DNA from 4 places in the Rhizobium tropici CIAT 899 genome. Region 1 is predicted to be linked to each of the others. Evidence: predicted binding sites of a transcription regulator. Region 1 holds the regulator's gene; each other region holds the start of a gene.
What was found. Region 1 encodes LexA, which represses DNA repair genes until DNA is damaged. Its sites were predicted from a motif close to TGTTCNNNNTGTGTTCNG; they were not measured.

Region 2: a site for LexA is predicted at 4,137-4,154, ahead of RTCIAT899_RS11350 (ribonuclease T2 family protein). Genes of this name have one in related genera too.
Region 3: a site for LexA is predicted at 3,804-3,821, ahead of dinB (DNA polymerase IV). Genes of this name have one in related genera too.
Region 4: a site for LexA is predicted at 1,923-1,940, ahead of RTCIAT899_RS34065 (ImuA family protein). Genes of this name have one in related genera too.

What each region holds. Positions count from the first base shown of each region.
Region 1 covers NC_020059.1:1,729,541-1,735,666, reverse strand. Annotated here, with positions in the region: gene eno (phosphopyruvate hydratase) at 1-364, opposite strand, end outside; gene kdsA (3-deoxy-8-phosphooctulonate synthase) at 513-1,352, opposite strand; gene RTCIAT899_RS08490 (VOC family protein) at 1,349-2,236, opposite strand; gene lexA (transcriptional repressor LexA) at 2,655-3,377, shown strand; gene RTCIAT899_RS08480 (ComEC/Rec2 family competence protein) at 3,358-5,826, opposite strand; gene gltA (citrate synthase) at 6,118-6,126, shown strand, end outside.
Region 2 covers NC_020059.1:2,324,021-2,330,146, forward strand. Annotated here, with positions in the region: gene metF (methylenetetrahydrofolate reductase [NAD(P)H]) at 1-383, opposite strand, end outside; gene RTCIAT899_RS11340 (ArsR/SmtB family transcription factor) at 385-1,410, opposite strand; gene ettA (energy-dependent translational throttle protein EttA) at 1,602-3,251, opposite strand; gene RTCIAT899_RS11350 (ribonuclease T2 family protein) at 3,377-4,123, opposite strand; gene RTCIAT899_RS11355 (alpha/beta hydrolase) at 4,288-5,220, shown strand; gene RTCIAT899_RS11360 (DMT family transporter) at 5,240-6,126, shown strand, end outside.
Region 3 covers NC_020062.1:1,978,969-1,985,094, reverse strand. Annotated here, with positions in the region: gene RTCIAT899_RS31170 (MFS transporter) at 50-1,504, opposite strand; gene RTCIAT899_RS31165 (helix-turn-helix transcriptional regulator) at 1,618-2,493, shown strand; gene dinB (DNA polymerase IV) at 2,650-3,747, opposite strand; gene RTCIAT899_RS31155 (hypothetical protein) at 4,133-4,450, shown strand; gene RTCIAT899_RS31150 (GNAT family N-acetyltransferase) at 4,490-5,050, opposite strand; gene RTCIAT899_RS31145 (Orn/Lys/Arg family decarboxylase) at 5,072-6,126, opposite strand, start outside.
Region 4 covers NC_020059.1:3,790,539-3,796,664, forward strand. Annotated here, with positions in the region: gene RTCIAT899_RS18405 (Y-family DNA polymerase) at 1-879, opposite strand, end outside; gene RTCIAT899_RS34065 (ImuA family protein) at 920-1,900, opposite strand; gene RTCIAT899_RS18415 (metallopeptidase family protein) at 2,175-2,612, shown strand; gene RTCIAT899_RS18425 (DUF1737 domain-containing protein) at 3,036-3,242, opposite strand; gene RTCIAT899_RS18430 (HpcH/HpaI aldolase/citrate lyase family protein) at 3,280-4,224, opposite strand; gene RTCIAT899_RS18435 (hypothetical protein) at 4,336-4,572, shown strand; gene leuD (3-isopropylmalate dehydratase small subunit) at 4,747-5,355, shown strand; gene RTCIAT899_RS18445 (ISAs1 family transposase) at 5,451-6,126, opposite strand, start outside.

The DNA of each region.
Region 1 (6,126 bases):
CAGCAGCCTTGGCAACGGCGAGCGAGACGCCGAGGATGGCGTTGGCACCGAGGCGCGACTTGTTCGGCGTGCCGTCGAGCTCGATCATGATGTTGTCGAGCTGGATCTGGTTTTCGGCATCCATGCCGCCGATCGCGTCGAAGATTTCCGAATTGACGGCTTCGACGGCCTTCTCGACACCCTTGCCATGGTAGCGCTTGCCGCCATCGCGAAGCTCGACGGCTTCATGTGCACCGGTCGACGCACCCGACGGAACCGCCGCGCGGCCCAAGCTGCCATCTTCGAGGTAGACATCGACTTCGACAGTCGGATTGCCACGGCTGTCGAGAATCTCGCGGGCGATAATGTCGGTGATTGCGGTCATGATAGCTCCCTGCTCGCTGGTTTATAAATCGATTTAAATCGTCTTAATCGAAGGCGCGGAAATTTCAATGGCGATCCGCGCCGCGATTTGGCACTCCTGCAGGCCCGTAACGCAAGTTCATGTCAGCCTGTTGAATGCCGGCTATGTTTCAGGCCTTGGCGATGGCGTCGAAGGCCAGCAGCTTCTCCAGAAGCCTCGGCATATCCTTCAGATAGACCATGTTCGGGCCGTCGGACGGTGCATTGTCCGGGTCCTCATGCGTCTCGACAAAAACGCCTGCGACACCGACGGCAACGGCGGCGCGCGCCAGCGTCTCGACGAACCGGCGATCGCCGCCGGTCGAACCGCCCTGCCCGCCCGGCTGCTGCACGGAATGCGTCGCGTCGAAGATGACGGGCGCGCCCATCGCCGCCATGATCGGCAGCGAGCGCATGTCGGAAACAAGGGTATTATAGCCAAAGGAGGCGCCGCGCTCGCAAAGAAGAATATTCGGATTGCCGCTTTCGTTCAGCTTGGCAAGCACGTTCTTCATATCCCATGGCGCCAGGAACTGGCCTTTCTTGACGTTGACCACGCGGCCGGTCTTGGCAGCGGCAACCAAAAGGTCTGTCTGGCGCGACAGGAAAGCCGGGATCTGCAGGATATCGACCGTCTTGGAAACGATGGCGCACTGCTCTTCCGTGTGGATGTCGGTCAGGACCGGGAAGCCATATTCCTTCTTCAGGTCTTCAAAGACTTCCAGCGCCTTTTCCAGCCCGATGCCGCGCTTGCCCAACAGCGATGTGCGGTTCGCCTTGTCGAAGGACGACTTGTAAACAAGGCCGATGCCGAGCTTGCCGCAGAGTTCCTTCAGCACGCCGGCAATCATAAAGGCATGATCGCGGCTTTCCATCTGACAGGGGCCGGCGATCAGGGACAGCTTTGCAGTATTGGAAAAAAGGACCTTGGAGGCACCCTCGCCGACGGTGACTTCGGAATTTGTGCTCATTTTATCTCCTCAAAGGCAAACAATGCGCCCTGACCGGGCGCCAACCTCGCCAATAGACGATTGTTCTTACGCGTATAGGTGACGCCGTTAGCAGTGAAATGCGACGATGTCACGGAAAGATCGCGTGTCTTGAAAAGGATTGCCCGCGCTCTGAGCCCCGGATCATTCGTGCGAACAGGCAGATCATAGAACACCTCCATTCCTTCCGGCGTCAAAATCTCCAGATCGGCGTTCGCCGCCTTGATGGTCAAACCGAAGGAATGCTCCGTTATTTGCGGGCTGCCGACAACGTCTTCGAAGAAGCGGCGATAGACGGCCGGTTGCAGCGCGCAAAGCGCTACCCGCGCAATGCCGGTCACGCAGTTCTCGTGACGCTCAAGCACGCTGCGATCAGCCGGCAGCGGATTGATGCGCTGACAGCAGAAGGCGAGAAAATCCGGCGCACGCAGATCAGCGGCAAAGGCGAGACGAAAGCCGGCCGTGGTTTCCGTTCCGTCCGGCATCTTCATCGGACGGGAGAAGTCCAGCATTCGCCCGGCGGAAATCGCCGCCTCGTTGAAGCGCTCGTCATCCGCCATCGCATCATCCGTGCCAAACACCACGGCCGAAAAACCATCTTCCCCCACCCGGAAACGATAAGCCTGATCGCGCGCGACGAAAACATTGCCATCCACGATGCTCTTCTCGCACTGCTCCGGAGATGCCACGCCCAAAGGCTCCAGATAGGTTTTATCGGCAAGAAAGACGCAGGCGTTCTGCGTGCCAAAGGGATGCAGCGCATCCGAAGCCACCGTGAAACCGAGCTTGCCGAGGCGTTCGCGCGCCAGAGCGATATCGACGGTTGGCAGCACGAGATGATCCAGCGGATGCGGTGACGAAATCATGGTTCCTCCTGTTTGCCTGTGGCAGCAGATTTGCGCCCATCCCCCGCGCAATTCAAGATAGGAGCATGGAACACTCAACGCATAGGGGCAGGACCGAAAGCAATCTCGCAAACGTGATTGCTGATTCTCACCCCCAGCGCGCGTGAGCAATGACGTCCAATATGGATCCGCTTCCTGAATACGTCGACCGAGCAGTAAAACCTGATAACGGAAATGGCGACATTTCCTATATTTTTCAAATAGTTGTAGCCTATATAGCGTCTCAACATCCTAAGCCGATCCATTCGCAAGTCGTAATTATTTAACTGACACTACAAGGCTTTACCGAAATTTAAGCACTTGCGGAACACATATGGAACATATAGTGTCCGTTCTGGATTTGTTTCACGGCTTTTCTTGATTCTGGGGTACCAAGACGATGTTGACGCGCAAGCAGCAGGAACTGCTTCTCTTCATTCACGAACGCATGAAGGAATCCGGTGTTCCGCCGTCCTTCGACGAGATGAAGGATGCACTGGATTTGGCATCCAAATCCGGTATCCATCGTCTGATCACGGCGCTGGAGGAGCGCGGCTTTATCCGCCGGCTGCCGAACAGGGCCAGGGCCCTTGAAGTCATCAAGCTCCCGGATGCCTATAATCCCAGCCTTCAGCCGCGTCGCGGCTTTTCACCGAGCGTCATCGAAGGCAGCCTCGGCAAGCCGCAGCCCGTTGCCCCGCCCGCTCCGTCGAAGGTGGCAAATGACGATCATAATGGCTCGGCGTCCGTGCCGGTGATGGGTCGCATCGCAGCCGGCGTTCCGATCTCGGCCATCCAGAACAATACGCACGACATTACCGTTCCCGCGGACATGCTCGGCTCCGGCGAACATTATGCGCTTGAAGTTCGAGGGGATTCGATGATCGACGCCGGAATTTTCGACGGCGATACGGTCATTATCCGCAATTCGACCACGGCCAATCCCGGCGATATCGTCGTTGCACTCGTCGACGATGAAGAAGCTACCTTGAAGCGCTTCCGTCGCAAGGGTGCCTCCATCGCGCTGGAAGCCGCGAACCCAGCCTATGAAACCCGCATCTTCGGGCCGGATCGCGTCAAGGTTCAGGGCAAGCTCGTTGGCCTTATTCGTCGCTATCACTGACCGGTGAATTGTCTAGGACTGGTGGTGCCTTTGCAATTGGCGCGTCGAATTTGCCGGTGCGCCAATCATAGGTTCGATGCCTGGTCCATGGGCGCTGCGGGTTGTTGAATGCGGCTGATGTAATGGGCTTGTCTGAGGTAAGCACCATTTCGATGGAGCCGGTTTTGCGCAATGTCGCGCCGGTTATGAGCGTTGCTCCGGAACGGCAATGGTCCAGCCGCAGCCGGATTGGCGTCACAACAATGCTCCCGGTGTCGCAAGCCGCGGGCAGATAGGCTGCGTTCTCGATGGTGACCAGTATGGCGCCGTTTTCGAGCACGGCCACACACCATGCTCCCTTTTGACAAGCAAAGCTGCCTTGCATGGTGCGGTCTAAAGCTTCTTCCATTGCGGTGCGGACCGCCTTCTGCTCTTCGTTGCTTAATCGCTTATGCCGATCCGTCTTACTGATCTGCGGAAGCCGGCTATCGGTCGGAAGCATGGTCGGCGGTTGATGTTCGGCCGCGACGAGCGCTTTCTGCCATTGCTCGAAGATGAAGGCCTGCGGTCTCTCGCGATTGGTGGCGAGGATATCGTCCTGGCGCAAGGCAACCAGAATGCCATCTTCCGAGATCATCAGATCCGGCTTCGGCACACCAGAGCCGAACGCGGCCACCCCGACAGATGACAGCAGCAGCAACAGGCCCAGATGGCGAAGCCGGGTCCGCAACATGCTCATGATCAGGAATCCGGCGATGAAAGTCGGCATCAGCCAGCCGGGTTGGCGGCCGAAGGTGATATCGCCTCCCCATCCCGCCACCGTTTTCGCGATGACGATCACAAGCTCCAGTCCCTCACCGGTGACTTTCCAGAATGGTCCATCGATTCCGAAAGGCATCAGCAGCATCGCCATCATGCCGAAGGGCATGACGATGAAAGAGACGACGGGCATGGCCGCAAGGTTGGCAGCAAGTCCATATGTCGCCAACCGGTGAAAATGCTCGATCGAGAAAATGGCTGTCGACGCACCGCCGATGAACGAGGTCGACATCACGCCTCCAAAGAAGCGTGTGACGAACAGTAGCGGACTTAACAGACGGATGCGCGGCAGGATGTTTTCGCGATGCCGCCGTCGCTTCCAGAGCGAATAGCCTGATACCAGCGCCAGCGTAGCGGCATAAGACATCTGGAAACTGGGACCGAGTACCTGCGACGGTGACAAGACTAGGATGACGATGGCTGAGAGCGCCACATTGCGCAAGCTGATGGATGGCCTGTCGAAAAGCACGGCCACCAGCATGATCGCCATCATGATGAAGGCGCGTTCGGCGGAGACGCCGAATCCGGAAATCAGGTAATAGGCAGTTACCGTTAGAAGCGCGCCGAAGGCTGCGAACTTCTTCGTCGGCCAGGCCTGCACGACACCGGGAAACAGGCTGAAGAAATAGCGCAGACCGACATAGAAGATGCCAGCCGACAGCGCCATGTTGAGACCGGAAATTGCAATGATGTGGGTCAGGCCGGCAATTCTCAGGGCTTCGGTCGTATCCTTCGAGATCGCACGTCTCTCATCGGTGACAAGCGCTGCTGCAAAGGCGCCGGTGTCGCCGGCCAAGGTTTGCCTGATGCGGTCGCCGATGCTGTTGCGCAGGCCAGCGAGCCAGATATCGGCCGCATCCAGTAACGAGCCGGCAGCATTGTCACCGGATGGTGATAATAATTCCGGCGTTCCGTAGGCAAAGCCATTCGCGCCGATGCCGTTGAAATAAGAGCTGAAGGCAAAATCGTTGAGACCCGTCAATGCCGGTCCGGCCGGAGGCGTCAGGCGCGCCCTGCCCCGGATCCGATCCCCCAGATCGAACGGTTCCGCCTGCTTGCGCACGAAGACCGTAACCCGCTGCGGCGCGCGGCGGATAGAGGGTTTTTCCGTTGCCTCGACGCGGACGACATAGCGCCAGCGCCCATTGTCATAGGATTCCCGTCGCTCAATCTGCCCGGTCACGGTGGTCGTCACGGCCGAGTCGAGCATGACGGTGGAAACCCGCCAACTTTCCCACTGGGCGAGCGCCATGCCCAGGCAGATGAGCATACCGGCGAAAAGTGTGTGATGAAACAGCCTGCCCGCATCGCGCTTTAGCAAAAAGCCCAAAGCAAACAGAACGAGGCCCGCGAGAAACGCCTGCGGGGGCGGATCGACTTGCGCCTCGAACCAGATAATCGCACCCAAACCCATATAGATCGGCGCGAAAAGAACAGCACGGCCATGGGCTGCCTCCTCCGCAATCAAGCCGAGGACAGCGGTTCTAAGGCGCTTCGGAACACGCAGGAAACGCGACGTCAGCGGCGCCTGATCCTGTGTTCGCTCCCATTGTCGCGCTTTGGCGCGAAGGGTAATTGCGGCGGAAATGGTACGAGGTTGCGGGGACGCGGTAACGTCCCTGCTCTCTTCCTGCTGGTCGGATGCCTCCAAATTAGGCACTCGCTGACTGCCCCCGCGCCAAATTACAGCTTCTGCGCGATTTGTGCCGTCACCACACAGTGAATTCAACTGAAATCGGCGGGAACAAAGCTCAATTGGACCGGTTTCCCGGCGTAGCATACGAAAGGACGCTTCTGCAGTGCCCAAAAGTTGATACTGCATTGCACAATTCGGCGTTAGGATAACTTGGCATTAGGCTCTGGATCATATAGCTAGTCGGTAGTCGCTTAACCTTTTGGCGCTTTTTATGGCGTCAATCCCGCCAAATCTTGGAGGATCAGCATGACGGAA
Region 2 (6,126 bases), 590 kb from region 1:
GCATTGGCATAACCGCCCGGATGCGGTTGATAGGCCGAACCGACACCACCCGGCGGATCGCCGCGCAACGCGACGAAACGGCGAACACCCGTAGCCAGGAACTCGTCGATCACACGATGCGTATCTTCGCGTGTAGCGCCGACGCAGGTCAGATGCGATGCGGTGGTAAACGGCGTCTCGTGGATCATCTTTCGCACGGCGGAAAGCGTCGGCGCCTTGGTCGAGCCGCCCGCTCCATAGGTTACTGACACGAATTCAGGGTCCCAATCGCTGAGTTCCTCGACGGTGTTCCACAGCTGCTGTTCGGCCTCTTCCGACTTCGGCGGAAAGAATTCGAAGGAGATGCGGATACCCGCATTATGGCTTTCTGATCTCGAAGACATGTCAAACTCTCCCGGCAAGAATGGGGGATGACTGGTGGCCCTGATCGGACGCAATCAGCAACCGCGGGTCGCGCGCCAGCCAGATGGTGACGGTCAGCGCCTGTCCGCCTTCCCTCCCCGAATGAAGATCCTGCACGCGCTCCACATCCAGCCCCGCCAGTTTCAGCCAATCCGACATGGCCTGATGCGAGAAGCCGAGGCGCAGATGCGCATGCTCGTCACGCAGATATTCAAGCCCGTGCGGCGCGAGGTCGATGATGACAAGCCGGCCGCCGGGCCGCAGCATTCGTGCGGCCTCATTGATCGCAACCTCCGGCTGATCAAGAAAATGCAGCACCTGGTGTATGGTGATGAGATCGAAATCCTGCTGCTCGAGCGGCAGGTTGAAAATATCGCCATGCCGCACCGAGGCGGCGGTGATATTGGCCCGGTCCAGATTGGCGCGGGCAACGGCCAGCATATCACGGCTGGCATCGATGCCGACGGCGCGGCGATAGTGTCCGGCCAGAAGCTGCAGCATCCGGCCTGTACCCGTGCCGAGATCGAGAAAGGTGTCGATCGGCTGCGGGCCGATAAGATCGATCAGCGCCTTGTCGACATCCTCGTCAGCGACATGGAGACGACGCAGTTCATCCCACTCGGCGGCATTTCGGCTGAAATATGCCTGGGCGCGCTCGGCGCGAATGCGCTTTACGGAGGCGAGACGTTCCCCGTCACGCAGCAGCACCGTATCCTTTTCTGCAGTATGGCGCAGGAGGCTGCGGGCCAGCGTCACGGCCTTGCCCTCTTGCTTCAGCCGGAAGTAAGCCCAGGCGCCTTCCTGATAACGATCAATCAGTCCGGCTTCGCCGAGCAGCTTCAAATGCCGGGAAATGCGCGGCTGCGACTGGCCAAGGATTTCGGTAAGATCGGTCACCGTGAGATCGCCGGCAGCGAGAAGCGCGAGAAGACGGAGCCTCGTCGGCTCTCCGACCGCCTTCAACACGTCTACTACGTCATCCAAGCCGAGTTTAACCAGATCTGTCATTCCACACCCAATCAAGATATAAAGATATCTTTATGTGATTTGGATTTTCTTGGCAAGAGCCAATCGGCTAGCTACGGGAGTTCGACGTCGGAAATCCGTTAGCTTCCGGCGAAAACAGAATATCGAGGGCGATTGCTACATAAAAGAAAACCCCGGACAAGCCGGGGTTTTCAAAGAGCCAAACCGAGAGCTCAGCGTGTTAGGCGCTTATGCGCCTGGCTGCCCGGATTGAGAGCATCAGGGCCGAGACGGCGGATTTTGTCCTGCTCGTAATCTTCGAAGTTGCCTTCGAACCATTCGACATGGCCTTCGCCTTCAAAGGCCAGGATGTGCGTGGCCAGGCGGTCGAGGAACATGCGATCGTGGCTAATGATGATGGCGCAGCCCGCGAAGTTTTCAAGCGCGCTTTCCAGCGCCCCAAGCGTTTCCGTATCGAGGTCGTTGGTTGGTTCGTCGAGCAGAAGCACGTTGCCGCCAGCCTTCAACATCTTGGCCAGGTGAACGCGGTTGCGCTGACCGCCAGAGAGATTGCCGACCTTCTGCTGCTGGTCGCCGCCCTTGAAGTTAAAGGCGCCGCAATAGGCGCGTGAGTTCATGTCGAACTTGCCGAGCTTGATGATTTCGGCACCGCCGGAGATTTCCTCCCATACCGTCTTATTGCCGTCAAGCGCGTCGCGGCTCTGGTCGACATAGCTGAGATGCACCGTCTCGCCGATACGGACCGTGCCGGCATCCGGCTTTTCCTGCCCGGTGATCATCTTGAACAGGGTCGTCTTGCCGGCGCCGTTCGGGCCAATGATGCCAACGATGCCGCCGGGCGGCAGCTTGATCGACAGATCGTTGATCAGCGTGCGGCCTTCGAAGCCCTTGGTGATGCCCTCCATCTCGATCACCACCTGGCCGAGACGCTCGCTGACCGGAATGATGATCTGCGCATCGCCGGGACGCTGATTTTCGGCAGCATCGACCAGCTGTTCGTAAGCGTTGATACGCGCCTTGGACTTGGCCTGGCGGGCCTTGGGGCTGGAGGCAATCCATTCCTGTTCGCGGCTGATCGCCTTCTGGCGGCCAGCTTCTTCGCGGGCCTCCTGCTGCATGCGCTTGGCCTTGGCCCGCAGATAGGCGGAATAGTTGCCTTCGTAGGGAATGCCACGACCGCGGTCGAGTTCGAGAATCCAGCCGGTAACATTGTCGAGGAAGTAGCGGTCGTGGGTGATCATCATCACGGCGCCCGGATAGTCGCGCAGGTGCTTTTCCAGCCAGGCAATGGTCTCAGCGTCGAGATGGTTGGTCGGTTCGTCGAGCAGCAGCAGGTCCGGCTGCGAGAGAAGCAGGCGGCACAGTGCGATACGGCGGCGCTCACCGCCTGAAAGGCTGGTGACTTCGGCATCGCGCGGCGGGCAGCACAAGGCTTCCATCGCCATCTCCACCTGGCTTTCCAGATCCCAGAGGTTCTGGCTGTCGATGATATCCTGGAGCTTGGCGCCCTCTTCCGCGGTCTCGTCGGAATAGTTCATCATCAATTCGTTGTAGCGATTGAGGATTTCGGTTTTCTTGGCAACGCCTTCCATGACGTTTTCGAAAACCGTCTTGTTGGGATCGAGCTGAGGCTCCTGCGCCAAGTAGCCGATGGTGGCGCCTTCGGCCAGCCAGGCTTCGCCGGTATATTCCTTGTCGAGGCCGGCCATGATGCGCAGCACGGTCGACTTACCTGCACCGTTCGGGCCGAGAATACCGATCTTGGCGTCGGGGTAGAAGGAGAGATGGATATTCTCGAGAATCTTCTTGGCGCCATAGGACTTATTCAGACCGGCCATATGATAAATGAACTGACGTGCCATAGCTTGGGTTGCTCCACGGACGAATAGCGTTGCGATTTGTGCCGCTATGTAGGCGAAACCCCGCCCTCGGGCAACGGCGAAACCTTGTCCGAGGGCATTATCCGCGTCAGAAAGGCCGTATTTTCTCAGAAACCGGCCGCGTCCACCACACCCCGATCACAGCCGAAGGAGGTGCTGCCGGCCCCCTGGATCAGTTTGGCGAGCCGCGGCTCACTGCCCTGCTGGGGGTCGATCGCATCTTCCGAGAGACCGATGGTCAGCTCCGAAATCATTCGGACATCGCCGACGCGGCGGCAGCTCATCTTGATGCGCGCATTGGCGCCCTCGCCGAAGCTCTGATCAAAGGCTGCCTTGATGCTTTCGGCATCCAGCTCCTTGCCGATATTCTGCGCGAAAAGATCCCGCACGGCAGACGTATTAAGTTCGGCGATCAGGCCAGCGGCGATGGAGAAATATTGGTCGGCGCTGAGCTTCGTGCAGGTGCCGTGCTTGATCCATTCATGCCGCTCCAGGCCGGATTGAGTGCCTGGCATTGCCTTGTCCAGCTTCGCCTTCACGTCTTGGGACAGCTGCACGGCAGGCAAATCCTTCCAGTCGCGGCCACGATCCGCCTGCTTCAGATCCTCGGAAACATCGCAATATTCCTGCCGCATCGGCCAGAGACCATGCAGAGAAAAATTCGTGGCATCATGATTGTTCGACGACTGGTTCCGGCATTCTGCCTTCTTCTGGTTCGTCTGACAAAATGCCGGCTCCCAGCTCGCCGCCAGGATAAAGCGCGTCCGTCCGCGGCTATGCTCCTGCGCCATGGCGCTCGCAGCCGTCCCAACCGAAAGGAGCACAACCGCCAATACTCGAAGCCAATGCTTCATTCGTACCTCCAACTAGAACATTATAGGAACAAATAAGCAGTTTGATCGAGCGGGCGCAATCCTGAATCGCAGCGCTCGGAAAGATTTATTTCTGTGAGCTTCACCACCTATCCATTGCAATCGGGCGGATGATAACCTTTCGTCCAACTGGGAGGACCGAATGCATGTTCGCGGATACGCAGCGCCTGAATAGCCCGACGGGGGCGACCCTTGCCTATCATCATTTGCCGGCGGCGACCGATGCCTGCGGCATCCTCCTGATATCGCACGGCCTTGCCGAGCACTCCCGTCGCTATGAGGCCTTTGCGGGCGCGATGGCCGCCCAAGGCTTGCACGTCTATGCCCATGACCATCGCGGCCATGGCGAGACGACCGCCCCCGATGCCCCTATCGGCCGCTTTGCTCGAAGAAATGGAGGCGCTCAGGTCATCGCCGATGCACTCGCCATGCGCGAGTTTGCCGCAAGTACCCATCCCGGCCTGCCGATCATCCTCTTCGGTCACTCCATGGGCGGTTTGATCAGCCTGAACACAGCCGTCACGCATCCGGACAAGTTCGATGCCGTCACCGTATGGAACTCCAATTTCAATCCCGGCCTTGCCGGCCGCGCGGCCCAACTCATCCTGAAGGCAGAGCGCATGTTCAAGGGATCGGACGTGCCGAGCGGGCCGCTGCCGAAGCTGACCTTCGGCACCTGGGGTCGATCGGTTCCGAACCGCCGAACCGACTTCGACTGGCTCTCGCGTATTCCCGAGCAGGTGGACAAATATATCGCCGATCCGCTTTGCGGCTTCGATGCCTCCGTGTCGCTCTGGCTGGACCTGTTCGAACTCACCTTCCGCGCGCCACAGAAGGCACATCTCGATCGTCTCCGACGTGACATGCCGATCCATCTCGTCGGCGGCGGCAAGGATCCGGCAACGGAGAATGGGAAAGCGATTTCCTGGCTGGCAAACCATTTGAAAAGAGCCGGCTTCTCTCGTATTACCATTGAGATCTATCCCGACATGCGGCACGAGACGCTCAACGAAATCGGTGCCGACGAAGCCATTTCCCGCTTTGCCGATTGGTGCAAGAGGGTAACGGCAAACAACTGATTCTCATGGGAATTCCACAATGAGCACCTCCAGCGGCTCCTCGGCGCGATTGCTGCAGTCGGAGCTGACCTTCGGTTTGGTGACGATGTTTCTCTCCGTCGTCCTCTCGCCAGTCATGGATATCTTCTCCAAGCTCGCGGCGACCACGATTCCGCCGGGCGAAGTGACCGCCGCCCGCTTCATCTTCCAGGCTCTTTTTGCGCTCCCCATGATGGCAATGCGCGGGAAATGGGGCGTGTGGAGTTGGCGACGCAGCGGCGTCCATGCCATCCGTGCCGCCGTGCTCACGCTGTCCATGGTGTCGTTCGTGACCACGCTGCAGGTGATGGAAGTGGCCGATGCCATTGCCATCTTCTTCGTCGAGCCGATGATGCTCACCATCCTCAGCAGCGTCTTCCTGAAGGAAACCATCGGCTGGCGGCGCTATGCCGCCTGTGCCGTCGGCTTTTTCGGCGCGATGCTGATCATCCAGCCAAGCTTTCAGGAAGTCGGCTTTTTCGCCTTGCTCCCTGTCGTCACCGCGTTTTGCGTCGCCGTCTACGTCATGATCACGCGCGTGGTCTCCCATAGCGAGGACGCATGGTCGATGCAGTTCCAGACGGCTTTATGGGGGACCGGCATCAGCATGGTCCTGCTTGCCATCGGTCGAACGACGGGAACTACAATCCTCGATCCGGTCATTCCGGATCTGGTGGCCACGCTCTATCTACTCGGCGTTGGCATTACTGCAGCAGCGGCGGGTATCCTCACGGTATATGCCTATCGCGCCGTGCCGGCCTCGACGCTTGCGCCGCTGCAGTATTTCGAGATCGTTTCCGCCACGATCTTCGGCTGGCTCGTCTTCGACAATTTCCCGGATGCGACCAAATGGCTCGGCATTCTCATCATCACCGGCTCCGGCCTCTA
Region 3 (6,126 bases), on a different replicon from region 1:
CAGGCCGGACTTTGTTATGGGATCAATGCTTTTAACGCCGACCGTCCGATCATTCGGGCGCGACGATGAGGGCGTCGCCGATCTCGGAGTCTTCGTCTGGTCGGCTGCGCTGCCGTGCCAATCGTAAAAGCGTGGCCACCAGCAGGATGGCCATCAGCCCGAGTTCGACGGCGATCGCCGTGACCCCGGCGGAGAGATAGGCGCTGGAATATTGCAGCACCTGGGCAAATACGGCCCCCAGAATTGCCGGCCCGAGACCCAGCGATACCTGCTGCATGGTCGCGAGCATGGCGCTGCCGGCGCCGGCATGTTCATGCGGCACGTCGGCCAGCCCCAGCCGGTAGAAGCTGTTGACGATCAGCGCCTGGCCGAAACCGATCAGGACTGTGGACGGAATGAGGTTGATGACGCCAGGTCGCGGCCAGACCGTTTCGAGCGTCACGATGAGCAGAGCAAGCCCGCTCATCTGGATCACACAGCCCATCGCCAGCATGAGTTCGCGCCGTACGTTTGCAAGGCGAGGCGTGACGAAGGCGGCTGAGGCGAAATAGGAGCCGCCAAGTGCAATCAAGGCATTGCCCGATTGCAGCGGGGTCAGCCCGGCACCTGCCTGCAGCGTCAGTGCGAAGACGAACATGAAGCCGCTCCAGCAGGTGAAGAAGAGTATGGCGATCAGCCCGCCGAACCGCATGCTGGAGATGCGCGTGAGCGACGGCGGCAGGATCGGGAAGGCGCCACGCGCCTCCTTGGAGCGCTGGATACGCCAAAGAAGTGCCACCAGCGGCAGGATCGGCACGAAGCTGAGCAGGCAAAGCCAGTTCCAGTGTAGTGACGGGCCGAGCGCGGTCGGCAGCAGGACCGACAAAGTCAGAAGCGCCAGCGTTATCATGCCCGACCAGTCGACCGGCACTCTGCCTTGGCCACGCGTTTCAGGAACATGGCGCCACACGCTGATCAGAATCAGGATGCAGACTGGCAGGTTGATGAGGAAGATACTACGCCATCCGGAGCCGGCAATATTGGCAGAGATCAGGAAGCCGCCGAGAACCTGGCCGACGATGAAGGCGATGCCGCCAATTGCACTGTAAAGTGAGACGGCGCGGGCGTGATCGCGTCCGGTCAGGCTGACATGGATGGTCGCCAGCACCTGCGGCACCATGAGTGCTGCCGCAATTCCCTGCAGCGCGCGCGCAACGATGAGGAAAGTGACTGATGTTGCCAACCCGCATAGCAGGGAGGCGAGGCAGAACAACAGGACGGCGAGGCCGAACATGCGCCTGCGGCCGAAATTGTCTCCGAGGCGCGCACCCATTGCCAGGCAGACGGCAAAGGCGACGCCATAGGCGGCGACGAAAAGCTCGAGTTCGGTCTCGCCGGCGTGCAGCGAGGCCGAGATGGCGGCAAGGCCGACATTGATGATGGAAAAATCGAGTTGCAGCAGCAATTGCCCGGCCAGCAGGATCAGCAGGCCGAATTGGCCAAGCCGGATTGGTGCGGAAGACATGGGGGACCTCAAAGTATTTTCAAAACTGAGTCCACAGCGTTTTACACCCATGTTAAACTGGTACAAGATACCTATTTAGACTGGTATAAAAAGTGTCAGGCTGGAGAATGGAAATGCACGGCACGCTCGATATCGTTCCCAATCAGATGCTTTCGCGGGCGCAGGAACTCGGCGAGATGTTGCGCAGGCGGCGGGAATCCCTCGACCCGCAAAGATTGGGACTCGGTCGGGCAGGACGGATTCGTACACCCGGATTGCGGCGGGAAGAAGTGGCCTCGCGCGCCGATATCGGCATTACCTGGTATACCAAGCTGGAGCAGGGGCGGCCGATCCGCGTGTCGCCGCGCGTACTGCTCTCTGTCGCGCATGCTCTGGAATTCAACGAAGTCGAGACGGAGCACCTGTTCAGATTGGCCAATCTACCGGTTCCGCCCCGGCTCGAAAATCCTCGCGTCTGCGAGCCGCTCACCGAGGCAAGCCAGCACATTCTCGATCATCTCTGTCCTTATCCCGCCCTTATCCAGACAAAGCGCTACAATATACGCGGCTTCAACGAGGCCTATCGCCGCCTCGTCGGCGTCGATCTCGATGCCCTTCCGCCCGAGGACCGGAACTGCATCTATCTGTCCCTCGTCAATCCTGCCTGGCGCGCAAGCCAGGCCGATCCCGACGAGATGCTGGCCAATATGGCAGCGCTGTTTCGTGCCTCCATGGCCGAGCATCTCGACGATCCGAGCTGGGAGCGGCAATTGGAACGCTATATGAGCGCTTCCGATCAGTTCCGCATCGTGTGGGATCGCTATCAGCTCAAGGGCATCGAAAATACCGTGAAGCGTTTCCGGCTGGCGGATGGCACGATCCTGCCGCTGCAATCCAACAATTGGTGGGCAAGCCCCAGCAATGACGACCGCATGATCGTCTACACACCCGTCGACGAAGCCGGGGCGGAGAAGCTGAGCGCGATGATGAAGCGTAGGCGGGCTTGCTGAACGGCGTTGCCGGAGATCGTGAAGGGGGAACCCGATGCGTGATCAGGTGCCGGCGACGGCGCGTCCCGTCCTGGCTAGGCCTCAATCGGCTCTACGGCCCCTCGACCAAGGGAATGCCGAGCGCGTCCCAGATGGCGGATGGGAGATTATCATCTCTCAGATGCCAAGATCGAGCTGAGGCTGTGATCTCCCATCGTCGGCCTCTTCGTTCGTCAAAGACGAAAGCGTGATGCCGAGCAGCCGGATCGGCCGCGCAAACGGGTGGACGGTTGCCAGAAGCGCCGCCGCTGTCTCAAGAACAGCGCCGGCGTCCGCGACCGGCAAGGAGCTTGTCCGACTGCGTGTCGCCTGGGTGAAGTCCGAATATTTGATCTTCACAGTCACCGTCTTGGCGCTGAAACCACCTGTTTCGCAGTAGCGCCAAACCTTCTGCGCAAGTGGGCGCAGCTCCGCCGTCGCCAACTCGAGATCGTCGATATCCTCGACGAACGTATCCTCTGCGCCTATGGATTTGCGGATCCGGTCGGGCTTCACCTGGCGTTCGTCGATGCCGCGGGCAATTCCGTAGAAATAGGGGCCTGCCTTTCCGAAATGTTCCTGGAGGAAAGCGAGGGATTTCGACTTCAGATCCAGCCCGGTTTCGATCCCGTATTTATGCATGCGCTCGGCCGTCGCCGGCCCGACGCCATGGAATTTCTTGACGGGAAGCGTTTCGACGAAGGCCGGCCCATTCTTCGGCGTAATGACGGCCTGGCCGTTCGGCTTGTTGAGGTCGCTTGCCATCTTGGCAAGAAACTTGTTGTAGGAAATACCGGCCGAGGCGTTGAGCCCGGTGACCTGCTTGATCCTAGTCCGAATCTCCAGCGCGATCTCGGTGGCGATTTCCATGCCCTTGTGGTTCTGGGTGACGTCGAGATAGGCTTCGTCGAGCGACAGCGGCTCGATCATCGAAGTATATTCGGCAAAGATCTCGCGGATCTGCTGCGACACTGCCCTGTAGACATCGAAGCGCGGCGGCACGAAAATCAGATTTGGGCATTTGCGTTTTGCCGTGACCGAAGGCATCGCCGAGTGAACGCCGAAGGCGCGGGCTTCGTAGCTTGCGGCCGCGACGACGCCGCGTGCCGCTGACCCGCCGACCGCAAGCGGCTTGCCGCGCAGCTCCGGATTGTCTCGCTGCTCGACCGACGCATAAAATGCATCCATATCGACATGGATGATCTTTCGGACGAGGTTTGCGTTGGCGTCGTTCATGGCGATCTCGGTCATCATGCTGCAGGGTTAAGCATGGACCCTTCAATTGCAGAATCTGAAACAAATACAGAACATATCATCCCTGATCACGATATCAAACCGGCTCAGTTGCCGTGCCGGAGAGATGCGGGCAAATCGCTCTGTGACAGTCATTCGCAAGTGCCACCTTGAGATGCCTTCGAGGCTTCTTATCTTTTGTCCGTCCCCCAATACGGAGCCTCAAGATGGGCCAAGTCGCAACCAAACCCCTTTCCGACCTGCTGATGGAAATCCTTCCGCCCGAGCATGACGAGGAATCTCGATCTAACGGAACCGCGTGCCTATGCTGCCGAAGGCAGCGATCGGCGCGGAAGATGGATGAAGACGGCTGCGGCATATGTGACGAATGCCTGGCGCCATGACGAACGACGCGCTGCTGGCGTCCGAATTGTCGGACCTCGAACATGCGCTTGCGAAGCTGTCTGACGGCTATTCGGAGGGGCGCTTTCAAGATCGCCCCTGGGGTGTGACGGTCAAGCGATCGGCTGACGGGAAGCGAGTTTGGCTCTACGGCGAGGAGCTTGGTGGGACCGACATCGTCAGCTTCAATCTCTATGTCCTCTCCGGAGCAAGCCCCACCCTCAAACCCTGCGAAATGTCCTCGTCGAAGGTCGTGGATTTCGTGCTGGGCTTCAGGCCAGCTCAACCGCGGCAACCGACATAAGCGGGAAGTTTGCCGTGGCGGCCAATAAGCGGCTCTGCTTCAGCGGGTGGAGAGTGGCGGCGGAGGCGGCTGCGTGGTGGAGCCGGGACCGAGCGAGCGCTGGACCATCACGGTATCGGCCCAGCGACCGTAACGGTAGGCAACAGCCGGCAGCAGGCCGACGCGAACGAAGCTGAAGCGTTCGTGCAGGGCAAGCGAAGCGACGTTGTCGGCATCGATATAGCCGATCATCTGCCGGAAACCGGCGGCCGCGCAGGCGTCGATCAGCCCGCGCATCAGCAGGCTCCCGACACCCTGGCCGATATGGTCGTGATGCACATAGATCGAATGCTTGACGGTGTAGCGATAGGCCGGGCGCTTACGAAACAATACCACATAGGCATAGCCGACGACCTTCTCACCCTCGATCGCAACGACATGCGGGAAGCGTTTGTCCTTCAAATTCTTGCGCCGTTCGCGCAGATCGTCCGGCTGCGGCGTGTCGCTATCATCAACCCCAGCTTCGACGCCACGGTGAATATGGCGGCGATAGATTGCCAGCATGGCATCGACGTCGCTCTCCCGGGACGGGCGAACGATGATTGCTTTATCCTGCTTCATGTCCGAACCTGAATTCCAAGCCTATTCCGCGACGACGTAGGTATAGAGCCGGATTTTGCCGGCTGCATCAACCTCGCGATAGAGGCCTTGTATCTCCACCTCGAAACCGGGGAAGGTGTTGAAGCAGGTTTCGAACATCTTGAGATAGTCGATCATGGGCTTTGCCTGTTCCGTCAGGCGCTCGCCCGGCACGATGGTCGCGATACCCGGAGGATAGACGACGAAGGGTGTCGTTGCGATGCGGCCGGCAATGGCGTCGATCGGCAGATAGTCGACATCGTTGCGAACAAGGCAACGTGCGGCATCGTGCGGCGACATGGCGATCGGCGGCAGGTGTTCGGCGGAAAACTGCTTCGTCTGCAGGGCGCTCACATCGGCCTGGCGGAAGAAATTGTGCATTTCAGCGCAGAGATCGCGCAGGCGCACGCCTGCATAGCGGCCTGGACGGCGGCGATAGAATTCCGGGATTGCCTCTTCCAGCAGCGCATTGTCGTCATGAAGCTTTTTGAAGGCGACAAGGCCGCTGATCAACGTACCGGCCTTACTGGCTTCGACACCGGGGGTGAGGAGGAAGAGCAGCGAATTCAGGTCGTTCTTTTCGGCGACGATACGGTTTTCGCGCAGATATTGCGCGACCACCGGCGCCGGAATCCCATGCTCGGTGTATTTACCGGTGGCTCGGTCGAAGCCCGGAGTGAGCAGGGTAAGCTTGTTCGGGTCGGTCATGGCAAAGCCCGGTTCCATGCCGGAAAAGCCGTGCCATGCCTCATCGGGCGTCAGGTGCCAGAAGGAGGGATTGGTGGCGAGCTGGTCGGTCGCCACGCTTTCCCACGGCACGTCATGCACGGCGCCTGGGCTCGACACATCCGGAATCGCCACCCGATCCGGCACGAAAGGCTCGAAGAACCAGCGTCGTTCCGGGCGATGCTCCTTCTCCTCGAATTCGCGGCGCACGGCACGGATTTTCTTGCGCAGCTCGATGCCGAGACGGATCGTGTCGTCCCAAAGCACTTCGCCCGAGCGGCCCTTCATCATCTGCGCGCCGACGTCGAGCGAGGCAAACAGCGGATAGAAGG
Region 4 (6,126 bases), 1.8 Mb from region 1:
GATGATTTCGAAACCATAGCCGACATCGAGATCGTCATGAATGGCGCCGAAGCGCTCCGTGAACAGGCTGGCGATCCGGTTCGGCTCCCGCAGCGGCTGCGACGCGCCGGCGGCGATGCGGAAAACCGCCCCATCCACCCGGAAAAGCAGGAGTTCGAAGGAGCGGCCGCCGACGCCGCGCGCCTCCAGCCCCGGCTTCAGGGTTTCGGCAAGCTGGCGGGCAAGCTGAAGAATATCCTCTTCCGCCTGCACCGGCTCGGCGAGCCGGCGCTCGGCCGACAATTGCGCGACCGGGCGACGCGGCGAAATCGGTTCCTCGACGAGGCCGACGGCCTGATCGAGCCGCAACATTAGCTGCGCACCGAAACGGCGGGCAAGCGGCGCACGCGGTGCTGCCAGAAGGTCGCCGACCTGCTTCAATCCCAGTTTCTGCAACGCAGCGATGGTCTCTTCGCCGAGCCTCAGAGACGCCACGGGCAGCGGCGCCAGGGCCTCTTCCATGGCTTCCGAAGGAACGACGCGGTTTTCTTCGAAACGAGCAACCGCCCAGGATAGGCCTGGCGCGGAGGAAATGGCACCACGCACATCGAGCCCTAGCCGGGAAATCCGGATCAGGATGTCCTCGAGCAGCGCCTCTTCGCCGCCGAAGAGATGGGCGCAGCCGGTAATATCGAGAAAAAGGCCATCCTTGCCGTCGATCGCCACCAGCGGCGTATAGCGGTCGCACCAGTCGGCGATCGCTTCCAAAAGCTTGCGATCCGCGACCGGATCCTCCTCGACGACATCGAGATCAGGACAGATCGCCTTTGCCTCAGCCACGCCCTGACCCTGCTTCAGGCCGATCATTTCAGCCCGTTCATTGATGGCGGTCAGCCGCATGGCATTGTTCAGCTTGCCGGCACAGGCAAGCGGCGGCGCTTCAAGCCTGCCTGTCGAACGCCAGGATAGACCCCAGCGCTTGCGCGCGATCCGGTCGGTCGGCAGATGCGGGAAGGTCAGCGCCAGAATGCGCTGCGTGTTCGCCGGGAAAGGCAGGGTACTGAACATCGGAGACAGGGGCAAAGCGGCGGTCATGGGCATTCCACTCCAGGGTTATGGAAAGGGGCGCCGGGTTTCGGCTCTTTTCCAAGGTCAGACGAAAAGCCGGGTGACCGATGCTGCCGCCAAGCACCGATCCATCCGGCAGCGGCCGCGCCTGCGCCGGCGCGGGTTCGACGGAAAAGCGGAAGAGGGCGCTGCTTGCTTCCTCCTCGCCTCCCTGTCGCAACAGAAACAAGGGCCGGCCCGCCGCCTTGGCCCTCAGCGCCAGCCGCCGGCTCTCGGTCAGACCGAAACGGGCGGGATTGCCGCGCACTTCCAGAATGACGACGGCAAAGGCAGCACTGCCAAGGGCTGCTTCCGCCACCCAGAGCGCATCGTCGAGCTTGCGCGGCGACGCCTGCAGGAGAGCCTGAGGCTCCAGCCCGAAATCGCCGATGCCGACGGCATAGGGCAGGCCTGCCTCCATCGTTGCCACCGTATCGCCGATCCATAGGACCGGAGACCTGGCCGCGGTCTTATCCGATGCTCGCGCATGCAGTCTCGCCGCAAGCGCAAGGGCAAAGCCGCTGGCCGCCCCGGCATCGCGCAGGCCGAGCGAGCGGATTTCCGTCAGCGCATCGAGCGGCAAACCGCCTTGCAGAGCCGCATCGAGCTCATCGACGCCGATCGGAAGGAGCGACTGTTCAAGCGTGGACTCAGTAGGCAGGGATTTCGCAATACCCATCACCTCTCTCACCGGCTTGTCTGCCAAAGCCTCATGCGCCGAGGCTGCCAGTGCCGGGATCGGCCTGCCTTCCAGTCGGGCAATGGTTTCACGCAGGGCAAAAAGCGTTTCCCGCGCCACGGCAGCCTCGGCCATGACGTTCACTCCAGATCAATAATGTTCCTGTTATGTTCTTATGGATTCCAGAGCTTGGAGAAAGAGTCAACACCATTTCATAAGAAAATATTCCTGTGAACCAAGCCAGATGATTTCGGTCTGTCGCCCGAAAATCCGAATCCGCTCTAGAATCAAAAAAGTAGAGCATGATGTCGATCGAAAACCGCTCAAACACTTTTCGGTATCACGCTCTATTCCGCTCTCGTAAAAGCAGCGCAAAGTCTCTATATGACCAGCCAAGGAAGGAATATTCATGGCTCGCGTTGACCAGAGCGAAGATTGGCGGGATCGCCATTCTCCCTCCATCAGCACATTTGAATCCCTGGCAATGGAGGCTTACAGCCACTTGCCGGAAGAATTCCGCTCGCTCACCGGCAACCTCGTCATTCTCATCGAGGATTTCCCGGATGACGAAGTGTTCGAGGATATGGCGCTGGAAACACCCTTCGACCTGCTCGGCCTTTTCGAAGGTCGCGGCATCTCGGAGCGCTTTACCGCCCAGACGGGAGACATGCCCAACAAGATCCGCCTTTATCGCCGGCCGATCATCGACTATTGGGCCGAGAACGACGAAACCCTCGGCGACATCATCACCCATGTTCTGATCCACGAGATCGGCCACCATTTCGGCCTGAGCGACGAGGATATGGAGCGCATCGAGGAAAGCGCCGAAGAAGCGACGGATCGGTAATATCTTTCGTCAATAAAGTCTACTATTATCCAATGTATTATAGGCTCACTCGCAACGGATAGGATAAAGTGACTTTAAGGATAAGCCTATTATTTAGCGCTTCATTCCTTCTCCTATTGATAATAGGAGATTACTTTAAGATTGGCGCACCGGATTTTAATGAAAATCCTGTCACAAACTTCGCCAAACTCATATATTTTATTGGCATCTTCAGCTCCTTCACCTTTGGCTTAGGGAGCAGCATTCTGAGCATGTCCTTACGCTCATCCCTTAGAAAGGGCGAGGACATCACGTATGTAAAAGAAAATCCGATAATCTGGCTTTTGACATGGCGTGAAGTAAAAGACGAGATCAAACGCATTTAGGGCGATTTAGGCTCCAATGGCAGCCATGCTCGTTGAAGCCCGTTCGCTCATCAACTTATTACTGCTCCGAAAGCTTCATCTCCGGATCGTAATCCTTGCCGGCAACTTCCTTGACGACGGCCTGGCCGCACTCCATACGCCCGCTTGCAGAATTGAACCCATAGGTCGGCGAGCCGTATAGCTCCCAGCCCTTGTTCAGCGCTGCACTGACCTTGTGGCAGAAGGAAGCGTCATCGGGACCGGTGAGGAAGCGGTAGAGTTTCATCAAGGCATCTTTCGTATTTGGCCGGGCAATTCGAAGGTCAGACCTCAGTGCGGGGCGCCGCTGCCATGTCCGAGGAGCGCTGCGCGATCAGACGAGCTTTATGGACGAGTCTCTCCGCCTGGACAAGGTGCAGCCGCTCCACCATCCGCCCGCCAAGGTTCACGACATTGAGAGTGGCGACATCCGGTGCGGCGAAGGCGGCGATAATGGCTTGGGCCTCGGCGATGGCAGCCTCAGCCGGGCCGAAATGCCGGTTGGCTGCCTCGATCTGGCTCGGATGGATCAGCATCTTGCCGGCAAAGCCCATAGCAATCCCTTGGCCGCATTCTGCCTCGAATTCTTCGGCATTCCTGAAATCGTTGAAGACACTGTCGATCGCCTCAAGGCCGTAAGCGCTGACGGCCAATATCACCTGCATCAGCCAGGGCACGAGATAGGGGCGACCGGGCTGTGGCAGGACGCCCGTTTCCTTCCTGAGGTCGTTGAGACCGACGACGAAACAATCGAGCCGACTTCCTGCCGTGCGCCCGGCCTCGGCGATCGCGGCCGCATTCAGGATGCCGCGCGGCGTCTCGATCATGGCCCAGATACGCAAGTCTTCCGGTGCATCGGCTTCCGCAAGCCGGTCACTGACATCGCTTACGTCCTGCGGCTCGTCCACCTTCGGCAGCAACACCGCATCCGGCTCCAGCTCCGTAACCAGCGCCAGGTCATCGGCACCGAAATTGGAGGAGAGCGCATTGATGCGGATGATCCGCTCCTTGCCCGGCAGCGGCGAGGCCGAAAAGAAGGCCCGCAGATTCTCCCGCGCCTCGGCCTTTTTCTCCGGCGAAACCGAATCCTCGAGATCGAAGATGACGGCGTCGCATTCGAGGCTCGAAAGCTTGTCCAGCGCGCGTCGGTTGATAGCGGGAACGCTCAACACCGACCGGCGCAGACAGACGGGACGGGACGAGGGGCTTTGGCTCGCAGATTGGCTCATTGTGCCGTTTTGCCGCGCTTTTAATCGGCAGGCAAGTCAACAAAAAGCCATGCTCCTCTTGCAGATGACAGTGATGAGGGCCACATTGCTTGATGTAGAGAGGTCTTGACCATGCAGAATATCCGTTCCCTGTTCATCGCGCTTGCCGGTATCACCGTGTTTGCGGCCATGGCGCTGTTTACCGTTTCGGTCACGCTCGCCGTCGGCGCTATCCTCACCGTGCTGATGGCAGCCCGCGCGATTTCGCTGCGCATGAAACCGGCCCCGGTGCACGCCAAGGCGAAGACGAACGGCCAGCGTGAAATGCGCATCTGGAACGACGGTCGCGGCACCATCATCGATCTCTAGGATTGAAAGCGGGCAGGGCGGTCTATCCGCCGGCCGATATGCCCGATTCAGGCCATGCCCTGAAGGGCAGGGCGCTGCATTTTAGGGCATTTCCAAGATTCTCCTTCATTTCGGGCCGGATTTGCTCTATTGGCAGGATAATTCGTGCTTAGACGAGAATGAAGGCAGGACCCTATGGACAAGTTCGTGAAGTTGACCGGTGTCGCAGCACCCCTCCCGGTCGTCAATGTCGATACCGACATGATCATCCCGAAGGATTATCTGAAGACCATCAAGCGCACGGGTCTCGGCAAGGGGCTCTTCGCTGAAGCCCGCTACAATGAAGACGGTTCTCCGAACCCGGATTTCGTGCTCAACAAGCCGGCCTATCAGAACGCCAAGATCCTCGTCGCCGGCGACAATTTCGGCTGCGGCTCCTCGCGTGAGCATGCTCCCTGGGCGCTTCTCGATTTCGGCATCCGCTGCGTCATTTCGACCAGCTTCGCTGACATCTTCTACAACAACTGCTTCAAGAACGGCATTCTGCCGATCAAGGTCAGCCAGGAAGAGCTCGACAAGCTGATGGACGACGCCTCGCGCGGCTCCAACGCCATTCTGACGGTCGATCTCGAAAACCTCGAGATCACCGGCCCTGACGGCGGCTCGCTGAAGTTCGAACTCGACGAGTTCAAGCGCCACTGCCTGCTGAACGGCCTCGACGATATCGGCTTGACGCTGGAAAAATCCTCCGCGATCAGCGATTTCGAAAAGACGAACGCTGCATCGCGCCCCTGGGCTGCCTGATCGGTCTTCCATTATCGCGTGTTTCGAAGCCGGGCCTTGCGCCCGGCTTTTTTATGCCGGGCATATTAGACTCCCTCTCCCCGCCTGCGGCAGGGCTATCGCATATGGGCGATGGCGGCGATGAGGTAGTCGTCATTCCATGCACATTTGCGGATGCGGTGGCTGATGGGAACTTTGTCGTTATCCGCGTGTTGGAGGATGTTCCTGGCGATGCGATTGACCAGCGCGATGTTGGCGGGAGCGTTGTCTTTTCGGGCTCGGTTCTGATCCTCGCCCAAATGTACGTCGAGCATCCAATGCAGGCCATTTTCGATCTGCCAGTGAGCCCTGGTGAGCTCGAGGGCCTGATGAGGCGACAGCATTGTGGAGGCCATGAACAGGCGTGTTTTGGGCTTGGCGTCATCGCGCTTGCTGGTGATACGGATGAAGGCTTTGTGGCCATCCATCAGGGCTTCGTCCGCGGCCATAACTTCGGCCTGGCGCCATTCATGGCGGCCATGGCTGGTCTCTTTGCATTCGGCGCTGACAGGTGCCGTGGCGGCCAACAATTGCTTGGCGCGCCGATGCCAGGCATGGCGATTTCCCTTGAGGGCAAGAAGATAGTTGCCGCCCCGACTGGTAATTGCTGTTGCCATGCGGGTGTGGCAGTGAAGTGCATCGGCTGTGATCAATCTATCAGTCAGATCAATCAGTTCGATCACTTTGAGAGCGGTCGTGATCTCGTTGTCATCGGCCTTGGGTGTGGCGGCGGCCAGACAGAGCCGAGTGCCG